2 regions of the Allocatenococcus thiocycli genome follow, and region 2 is predicted to be linked to the other one. Evidence: predicted binding sites of a transcription regulator. Region 2 holds the regulator's gene; the other holds the start of a gene.
The links. The regulator PurR, encoded in region 2, represses purine synthesis genes. The targets are predictions, from matches to a motif close to TNANGNAAACGTTTNCNTNA.
Positions count from the first base shown of each region.

Region 1: the regulator PurR is predicted to act here: its motif matches at 1,611-1,630, upstream of L9Q40_RS13055 (inosine/guanosine kinase).

Region 1 covers NZ_CAKLCK010000030.1:286,907-292,142, forward strand. Annotated here, with positions in the region: gene L9Q40_RS13050 (H-NS family histone-like protein) at 1-109, shown strand, start outside; gene L9Q40_RS13055 (inosine/guanosine kinase) at 231-1,535, opposite strand; gene L9Q40_RS13060 (hypothetical protein) at 1,652-1,921, opposite strand; gene mnmA (tRNA 2-thiouridine(34) synthase MnmA) at 2,113-3,237, shown strand; gene hflD (high frequency lysogenization protein HflD) at 3,248-3,865, shown strand; gene purB (adenylosuccinate lyase) at 4,016-5,236, shown strand, end outside.
Region 2 covers NZ_CAKLCK010000001.1:323,751-328,986, forward strand. Annotated here, with positions in the region: gene L9Q40_RS01470 (TfoX/Sxy family DNA transformation protein) at 130-720, opposite strand; cyclic di-GMP riboswitch class I at 837-925, opposite strand; gene purR (HTH-type transcriptional repressor PurR) at 1,193-2,197, opposite strand; gene torD (molecular chaperone TorD) at 2,631-3,278, opposite strand; gene torR (two-component system response regulator TorR) at 3,544-4,254, shown strand; gene elyC (envelope biogenesis factor ElyC) at 4,340-5,137, opposite strand.

The sequences.
Region 1 (5,236 bases), on a different contig from region 2:
CACGGATACTAACGGTCAAGAAAAAACTTGGACAGGCCAAGGTCGTACACCTTCTGCAATCCAAGAGCAGCTTGATGCAGGTAAATCACTGGATGATTTCCTAATCTAATTGCTGGATATATAAAAGGCTCCTCAGGGAGCCTTTTTTGTATCTATTAGACAAATAAAAATGGCGCATATCATTATGCGCCATTTTTACATTTGTAAATGAGCTGTTAACTTTAACTAAATTAACGTTCCCAATACGCTTCTTCTAAACTATCTTCTCGCTCTGGCAAGCCACGTGATAGACGTGGAGAATGCTGAACAAGAACTTCATAACTTGCACGGTTTGCGTATTTACAAACTTGTGAAAAAGAAGAGTAAGTTAAATACTCATTGCTGTGCTTACTTGAATTAGGCACATTTTCTTTGTGGTATTTATTCGCAGCCATGTCATGTAAAACCGCAGACAAAGCCGCATCACCTGCGCCATTGGTATTCTTAATTTTCTCCGGGCCACCCATATATGGTGAAATATGAGAATACACTTTGATCGGTGTTTCACACGCGTCTTTTTGTGCAGGTCGGCTAAATTCGTAACGGTTAAACTCTGCAATTGATCCTGGCAACAACGGCAAAGTAGTCTCACGCTTGGCGCTATCTTCTGTATAACCCGCCATAAATAAACCAACAGGTCCAGCAGTACACAATACCAAATCAGCCCAATCCAACGTCTTGTCTGATGCTGCTAAAGGATCAGATTCACCAGTCAGTGCTTCGGCTTCATCTTCATTCATTGCGACAACAGAAACATGGTCACGAATAAACGCTTGCCAATATTGAGGATCGTCCTGAATAACAAATTTTGTACCCAATGTCAGTACAACTGGCACATCATACTTTTTCGCGTACTCGATCGCCTTCATGGTTGCTTCCGGCATTGGATCGCCCTCTTTACAACGCACTAGGTAAGACGTCAATAAAAGCGCAGAAGCATTCTTGAAGATTTTCTCTGGGATGCTATCGGGATGAAGTTGGTTCATCTGACCTTCGCTGATGGCAAAAGTACGTTCACCGTCTTCTGTAATAAGAGCAAAACAACGCCCTATTGAGCCATTAACACCTTGAAGGTAGTTCAGGTCCATACGGCTTGATGTGTTACACAAATAACGGTAGCCGTAGCTACCAATTCTAATGTCCTGACTCATTACCCCAAGCAAAGTGGAACGGTCATCAGCAAGAACAGAGTAATTGTGCAACGTATTGCCAATCGTACCACCAGCGTATTCGTTGGTGATTAGGTTCTCTTCTTTTAATTGCTGATAAAGCGCTTCTGCTGTTTCATCATCAATAACTAATGAGTGACCTTTACTCAAACCATATTTTTCAATCACATCTGTCGTAACTTTCGCTTCAATATCGACCAGTGTTTGATCAATACCGATGATGTGAGTACGCGTCATCTTCTTGCTTTCTTGTGCTTGACTGACTAAAGGGTCACGAGCATGAACAGGAAAATAATGCTTGGATTTGCGTTGTCCAGGAAATTTCATATTGTTAGTCTGAGTAAGGGATGAAAAAGAAAACGGATTCTATACCGCGAATAATATTGCGGCAATAACAGCCATTATAGCAAACGTTTGCCCGTCTCTTTTTTCTCCGCGATGACTTATTCGCCTTCCATAAAGCTTAAATCTGGCAGTTGATCCAGGTGCTCGCTATAACGTTTCAGACTAAACTCACCTTCGTTTTTCATCACATCAAACACTTCAATCGACATCGCACATGCCATCATTGCCACTGCATCTTCACGAGGCGTCCCCGTCATCACTAGACGCATAAGTGTTTCTTTTGCTTTCATCGGATTGCCGTCTTCTAATTGATTTTCAACAATCTCAATTAACTCAGCTTCTTGCATAAATTGGTTTTCTTCAGTCATCTTGATATTACCTCTTGGATTTTCGGCAACTATGCCATATATATCCCTTCTATACTTATCGAATTCTCACACAGTGCTCTCTTTCGGTTAAATTTACATCAAAATCGAAGTGTGATTTCGCTCTCGGATCTGTCACCGGTTTGTGGATTCTGGTAGAATCTGCCTCCCGTTTATTTAAGTGGTGTTTAGTAATGTCTGATAACAGCCAAAAGAAAGTCATCGTCGGTATGTCCGGCGGCGTTGATTCATCTGTTTCTGCGTATCTTCTAAAGCAACAAGGCTACCAAGTAGAAGGCCTGTTCATGAAGAACTGGGAAGAAGATGACAACGAAGAATATTGCACAGCAGCAGAAGATTTAGCCGATGCTCAGGCAGTATGTGACAAGCTTGGCATCCACCTACACACCATTAACTTTGCTGCCGAATACTGGGATAACGTATTTGAGTATTTCCTTGCTGAGTACAAAGCAGGCCGTACGCCTAACCCAGACATTCTTTGTAACAAAGAAATTAAGTTTAAAGCGTTCCTTGAATTTGCTGACGAAGTACTGGATGCAGATTACATTGCAATGGGCCACTACGTACGCCGCTCTTTCCCAGAAAATGGCGAGAAGCCACAAATGTTACGTGGCTTGGATAGCAACAAAGACCAAAGCTACTTCCTATACACATTGAGCCACGAACAAGTTGCTCGCAGCCTGTTCCCAGTTGGTGATCTGGAAAAACCTGAAGTACGCCGTATCGCAGAAGAACAAGGTCTAATTACAGCGAAGAAGAAAGACTCTACTGGTATCTGCTTTATCGGAGAGCGTAAGTTTACTGACTTCTTAGGCCGTTACCTGCCAGCTCAACCAGGCAACATCGAAACGCCAGAAGGTGAAGTCATTGGCCAGCACCAAGGTTTGATGTACCACACGCTAGGTCAGCGCAAAGGTCTGCATATTGGCGGCCGTAAAGGCGGCGGTGGTAATGAAGATCCATGGTTTGTTGGAGAGAAAGATCTTGAGCGTAACGTACTGATTGCCGTTCAGGGTAAAGACCATCCGATGCTAAAATCAGAAGGTCTACTTGCGTCACAACTGCATTGGGTAGATCGTGAGCCAATTCGCGATGTTATGAAGTGCACGGTAAAAACTCGTTACCGTCAGCAAGATATTCCTTGTACAATCATCCCTATCGATGATGAGAACATTAAAGTGATCTTTGATGAGCCACAAATTGCAGTGACTCCAGGTCAATCCGCTGTGTTCTATAAAGATGACGTTTGTCTGGGTGGCGGTATCATCGAACAACGCATTAAATATTCTCAAGCTTAGGAGTTGTTACGTGGCGAATACACTTTATGACCGTACTATCGCGTTTGCTGGCATTTGCCAAGCTGTTGCTTTGGTTCAACAAGTTGCGAAAAACGGACATTGTGATCAAGATGCCTTTGAAACATCCATTAACGCCATTTTGAACACCAGTCCAGCCAACACGATTGGCGTGTTCGGTCGCGAAGCCGACCTTAAGCTCGGTCTGGAGTGTCTGGTTAAAGGAATCGATAGTACGCCGTCTGGAAGCGAACTCACTCGCTACATCATTAGCCTGATGGCATTGGAACGTAAATTGACGGCGCGCAACGACGCCATGTCTCAGCTCGGTGATCGAATCCAGATGGCACAGCGTCAAACCGATCACTTCGAGTTGATGGACGACCAAATGATCAGCAATCTGGCAAGCATTTACCTGGATGTAGTTAGCCCTATCGGTCCACGTATTCAAGTAACGGGTACGCCTGCAGTCCTGCAACAGACCTCGATTCAGCATAAAGTTCGTGCATTACTATTGTCTGGTATTCGCAGTGCGGTACTTTGGCGTCAGGTTGGTGGTAAACGTCGCCACTTGATTTTTGGTCGCAAGAAAATGGTCGAACAGGCGCAGATCCTGTTAGCCCGTCTGTAAGAATTAAAACTACTAGCTCGCGTTTGTCGCGAGCTCGTTTTTTTAGATTAAAATAACTCTCGCGCAAACGTTTGCGCAATGTTCGTGACAATTGCCACAGTTATTGGTATAACGCTCACGAAATTTAGAAACCCAATTCAGGAGAACATCATGGAACTGTCAGCATTGACTGCTGTTTCACCAGTAGACGGCCGTTACGGAAGTAAGACGATTGCGTTACGCGAAATTTTCAGTGAATACGGTCTACTTAAATACCGTACTATCGTTGAAGTCCGCTGGTTACAAAAGCTAGCTGCTACTGCTGAAATCGCAGAAGTGCCAGCATTCAGCGCAGAAGCGAACCAATTCCTAGACGACCTTGCTGCAAACTTCTCTGAAGAAGATGCGCGCCGAATCAAAGAGATCGAGCGCACAACTAACCACGACGTAAAAGCGGTTGAGTACTTCCTAAAAGAAAAAGTGGCCGATGTTCCTGAACTGCACGCAGTTAATGAGTTTTTCCACTTTGCATGTACTTCTGAAGACATCAATAACACGTCACACGCTCTAATGCTTAAAGAAGCACGTGAGACGGTAATTCTTCCAGAAATCCGCAACCTAATCGACGCAATCAAAGCACTTGCTGTTGAATACCGCGACATTCCACTTCTGTCTCGTACACACGGTCAGCCAGCTTCTCCATCAACAATGGGTAAAGAGATGGCTAACGTGGCTTACCGCATGGAGCGTCAATACAAGCAGATCGAAAACGTTGAGATCCTAGCGAAAATCAACGGCGCAGTAGGTAACTACAACGCTCACCTTTCAGCTTACCCAGAACTAGACTGGCACAAATTCAGTGAAGAGTTCATCACTGAATCTCTAGGTGTAACTTGGAACCCATACACAACTCAAATCGAACCACACGATTACATCGCTGAATTGTTCGACGCGGTTGCACGTTTCAACACAATCCTAATCGACTTTGACCGTGACGTTTGGGGTTACATCGCACTAGGCCACTTCAAGCAAAAAACTATCGCTGGTGAAATCGGCTCTTCTACGATGCCGCACAAAGTTAACCCAATCGACTTTGAAAACTCTGAAGGTAACCTAGGTCTTGCGAACGCTGTATTCGGCCACCTAGCGCAAAAACTGCCAATCTCTCGCTGGCAACGTGACCTGACTGACTCAACAGTTCTACGTAACCTGGGTGTTGGTGTTGGCTACGCAGTAATCGCATACACTTCAACGCTAAAAGGCATCAGCAAGCTAGAAGTTAACCGTGAAGCGCTTCTTGCTGAACTTGATAAGAACTGGGAAGTTCTAGCAGAGCCAGTGCAAACTGTAATGCGTCGTTACGGCATCGAGAAGCCATACGAGAAGCTAAAA
Region 2 (5,236 bases):
AAATATGTTACTTGATATTATTTGATTGATATATGGAGTAATAGACAGGTTGAGCCTGGAAAAAATTTCAAAAAAAAACCGCAGTCAAAGCTGCGGTTTTTATACGTACGATAGGTTTATACCTACAGATTAAGAAAGCGCATTTTCCAGCTCTTCTCTGCGAGATTGAGGAACGACGCTCCAGTGCGTGCCGTTTATCGCTCCTTCTAAAGCCCAGAGTAGCTCAATACTTACTTTTGCGGAGTGAGAGTCACGTATCGCTTTGTAAGCATTCAATGCACCTTTCTCTTCAAGTTGTTCAACTGATTTTATACCAGCTTTCTTAAGCATTCGTTCAGTCGCTAGTCGTAAGTTAGGCAGGTCTTTCAACCTGTCGGGCTTACTACTTGCCTGTTGCTTTTTTTCCAAATTGGCTTGTTCTAACGACTTTTTCGCTACTTCTATCAAGCGTTCACTCGATTCCCACAAGTCGTCGGAAATCGCGTAGTACTTAGTAACGACTGGAAAACCACGCTTTTTATAAACGTACGGTTTTAGCCCTTGCTTCTCGAAGTTAGATGAAGTTTGCTGGTCTGCTCGTATGTGAAGTTGATCATTCACAACCAGTGCAAACATCGTTTCATCAGCGAAAAGTCCGAAGCCACCAAACATTGAGCGCGACTTGATCGTACCAAGTGCCTCAAATAGCTTCATAGAATCTTTGAGTATCGGTTTATCCATGATGTGTTATCTCGGTGTAATTATTATTACGCCACCAAAAGTCAGGTCCGAGAGATTAGCAAATACATGCAAGCCCAATGTCATTAAAGGGTAAACTCATCATATGCATATTTGCCATCGGTAACCCCGCTACCTTCCATTTATAAAATGGTTAAGGCCGGAAGCTTTGCGTCCCACCCTTTCGGATGGTTTGCCCTGTGCGTGACATGTTGAGAATACTTTTTATCTTGAATTAACATCACAATCTAGAGATCAAAGTGTGATATTGCTTCAGTAAAACGCTGTGTTTTTATGGTGTTTGTTTCATATTTAAGATTGAAGTTTGAGTGCGAGTGGCTAGGTTATGTGAGATGGATTGTGTTTATACAAAACAGTAACTTATAAAACGTTTACTGACTGTAGTGAACAAAGAGTGCGATAAAAGTTAATTTTCGGATAAAAAATAAGCGCTCCGAAGAGCGCTTGTTAGTAACTAGTTGAGTTTTTTAACAGTATTTCGAACGACCAACTCTGGCTGCATTTCAAAAATGCGTTTTTCGTGTTCTTTGTCTTTAATACGCTCAAGCAGAATCTCGAAGGCATTTTTACCAACACGACGTTTTGGCTGGTGTATCGTTGTTAGCGGCGGAGAGAAGTACTCTGCCAATTCGATATTGTCGTAACCAATAACAGAGACGTCGTCAGGAATCTTAATACCGTTCTGTTGTAGACGGCTCATCAAGCCCAACGCCATCGTGTCATTGAAACAGAATACCGCAGTAGGGCGTTTCTCCATCGCGGTAATTTTGTCTGCGACCAAAACTGCGGTATCACATTCAAAGTTACCTTCAAGAATCCAGTCTTCATTGACAGGAATGTTGGCTTCTGCCATCGCTCGACGGTAGCCCGCAATGCGCTCTTGGCAAGCGAGTTTTTCAAAGTGACCACTCAAGCAAGCAATATCAGTATGACCATTATCAATCAGGTACTTGGTCGCGATATAACCGCCTTCCTCTGAGTTATCCATGATTTTGTCTGCTTGCGAGCTTTCTGGGCCCCAGTCCATGACAACTTTCGGAATATCTGCATGACGGTCAAGCATTTGCTTCAGCTCTTCTGTCAGGTCAGAACACATCACTAGTATGCCATCTACACGCTTTTCAGCGAGCATGCGGATGTAATCTCTTTGCTTTTCATAGATACCACCAGTGTTACACAGGATAAGCGTGTAGCCTTGGCGGTAGCAGTAACTCTCTACACCATCGATGACTTCAGAGAAGAATAGGTTGGTAGATTGTGTCACCAACATGCCGATGGTGCGAGTTGAGTTACATTTCAAGCTACGAGCAACCGCACTTGGTGCATAGTTAAGCTCATCAACGGCTTTCATTACTTTTTCTTGTGTTGCTTCTGCAACAAAACGCGTCTTGTTGATAACGTGCGAAACTGTAGTTGTAGAAACGCCGGCTAATCTAGCAACGTCTTTTATAGTGGCCATACATGGTGTCCTGTTTCGAGCTACGAATATACCGCGGAGGATAAACCTTTTTGCTGTTCGTCTTTTGTAAACTTAGCGCAACAAAAACAATGGCGCTGAGTATGTTTAGCAGTGGTTACTCCGAAGTCGGTAGAGGGTATGTAGCGACAGTGGTTGATAAAGCTCATTTCTTCCATCGAATGAAGAATCGTTATCAACCTATTAAGAAAACACAAAAACCGCTTTATTTCAGCGGTTTACATTAAAATCATATTTAATCGTTTGCGTTCACATTTTAGCCCTATGCGGGCAAGCTGGCAATAATTTAAGCAATGGTTTTGTGCCTAATAAGTCACATTTTGATTGCTAAAAAGCGAGCGATTGGAACGATTTATATAGTTAACGAATAAAAGATAGGGAACCTAAAAGACAGGCTCCCTAAAATAGGCGGCAATTATTCACCAAGAAGGTAAGCGCTGTCCAGTTTACAAAATGCAATTAATAGTTGCGCGACGCTGGCGTAGAAGCCAAATTCATCCAGTTGCTGACACTTGTGAGCGAACTTCGGTAACCAAGACATGAGTTGGCTTTCGATGAATTCATTTTGTTTAACAAAGGCTTCTTCCATGTGTTTTTCTTGCTCAAACTCATTAGAGCGAATGATCATGTTACCCAGGAAGTCCAGTTCTACCGCTAAGTGGTCGGCTGGTTCTTTTAGACGGTCGTCCACTTGGACACCAAACTCAGCCATCAACTTTTCCATCTCTTCGGCGGGTTTGTCGTTGAGTAAACCAGATTCACCAATGTACATGGAAGCGTAGGGAAGCGCGCCGTACTTTTCTGTCTTCAAGAATAATTCACAAAAGTCAGCAGCAAGCTCTAGCTGAGCATCTTCGCGGTCTTGCAGGCGATTTAGTGCGTCAACGAGGCTATCAATGGAAGGTTTGAGAGATTCATTTTCACCTAAGCCCGCCAAAAAGCTGCGAATTTCAACACTGTGATAAGCCTCCAGCTCTTTGTCTGTCAGTTCTTTGGCGAATAAGCTAGAAAACCACCAATAAATTTCGGCGCGTTTTTCGTTAAAAGCTTTCACTTCTTGCATTTTAGGCTCCTGAATGATGCCTTCTTTCTGGCATCACAAAATCAAATTCAGATGTCCTTTAAGTGTAATCAATTAAAATGAACAGCAGTAACTATAACTATGATGTTTTATGGCGAAATATGTTCATTTATTAACAGGGTTCGCTAAGCTTGTCTTGAATCAACAAAATCACTAAATCTTGCTTTTTAGTCAGCCAATGACTAGAAATGTTAATAGTTATGAATAGAATACATCTCGAATAATAAAATGACAGAAAGTGGTGTAAATGAGCTATCACGTATTAGTCGTAGAAGATGATGTTGTAACGCGTAGTAAGCTAGCGGGTTATTTCCAAAATGAAGGTTATACAGTTAGTGAAGCAGAGAGCGGCACGCAAATGCGTGAAGTGCTGCAAGCTGGTGATGTTGATCTTGTCATGCTGGATATTAACTTGCCGGGTGAAGACGGCCTGATGCTTACGCGTGAATTACGCAGCCAATCGGATATTGGTATCATATTAGTTACAGGACGCACGGATAGCATCGACAAAATTGTTGGCCTGGAAATGGGGGCAGACGATTATGTCACCAAACCTTTTGAACTGCGCGAGTTATTAGTTCGTGTCAAAAATCTGCTGTGGCGTATTTCGATTGCTCGCGATGGATCAAGTAAGGCAAACGAAACCAACGAGCAACATATAGTTCGTTTTGGCGAGTGGACGTTTGATATCCAGCGTCGAGCGCTGAGTCGTAATGGTGAGCCAGTAAAACTAACCAAAGCCGAATACGAGCTTTTGGTGGCGTTATCGTCTTACCCGAATCAAGTACTAAGCCGCGAACGTATTTTGAATATGATCAGCCATCGTGTTGATGCACCGAATGACCGTACGATAGATGTCTTGATTCGTCGTATGCGTGCGAAGATGGAGTTTGACCCTAAAAACCCGCAAATTTTTGTTACGGTTCATGGTGAGGGCTACATGTTTGCTGGTGATTAATCACCACCACGAGACAAGATAAGAACAAAAAAGGAGAGCGCTTGCTCTCCTTTTTTGTCTGTGCAAATTGCATTGAGTAATGGCGTTAACTCATTGACTTCTGTGGCTCGACCATAGGTGTTTCGCCGACGACATCACGTAAGCGTTGCCAGATGCTGCCAAGGTACTCATGCCAGAAAAGCTCCGTTTGCTCTAAGTAACGTGCTTTTGGCGAGTATTTATCCCAAGCTTGATTAACATTTTCAATCGCCAAGTAGTTTGTCGGCGCCGGGATTGGTTTTATGCCTGCTGCATTAAATTCATACAGCGCCCGGCTCATATGGCTCGCCGAGGTAACTAAAACCATTTCCTTTTGCTGGACAAACGCCGCAGCCTGACGTGCCTCTTCCCACGTGTCTTTGGCGTCTTCCAATAAAATGATATCGGATTTCGCTACACCGAGCGCCAGAGCCACGTTTGCCATCATACGCGCATGGCTGATTTCAGAACCGCCGTCATAGCCGGAAAGAATCAATTTAGCGCCAGGATACATGCGCAAAATTCGGATTCCCTCGGTCAAACGCATGAGTGCGGCACGGCTTAGCTGAGAAGTGGGTGGAATTTCGTCATCGATAACATGACCATTGCCGAGTACCATCACGTAGTCGATGGTCCCTGAAACGGGTAGAAACGCTTTGTGTTCACGTTCAAGTGGCATAAGAAGCTTGCTTGAAACAGGCTGGAAGGCAACAAGGAAAATGCCGACAAATGAGAATAAAACAACGAAGCAGCCGGTTTTACGCTTAGTGGTAAAACTAATGAGAGCCAGGCCCAATAATCCTATCAGCAGCAATGCTGGTAGGGGCATGAGCAAAGCTGACACTACTTTTTTCAGCTCAAACATACATAAATAGTCCGAAAAAACATCAATTGAAAATAAAAATGAGGGTATTCCTCTTTATTCCTGCTTTCCTTGTGCCAGAATAGCGACACAATCCGATAT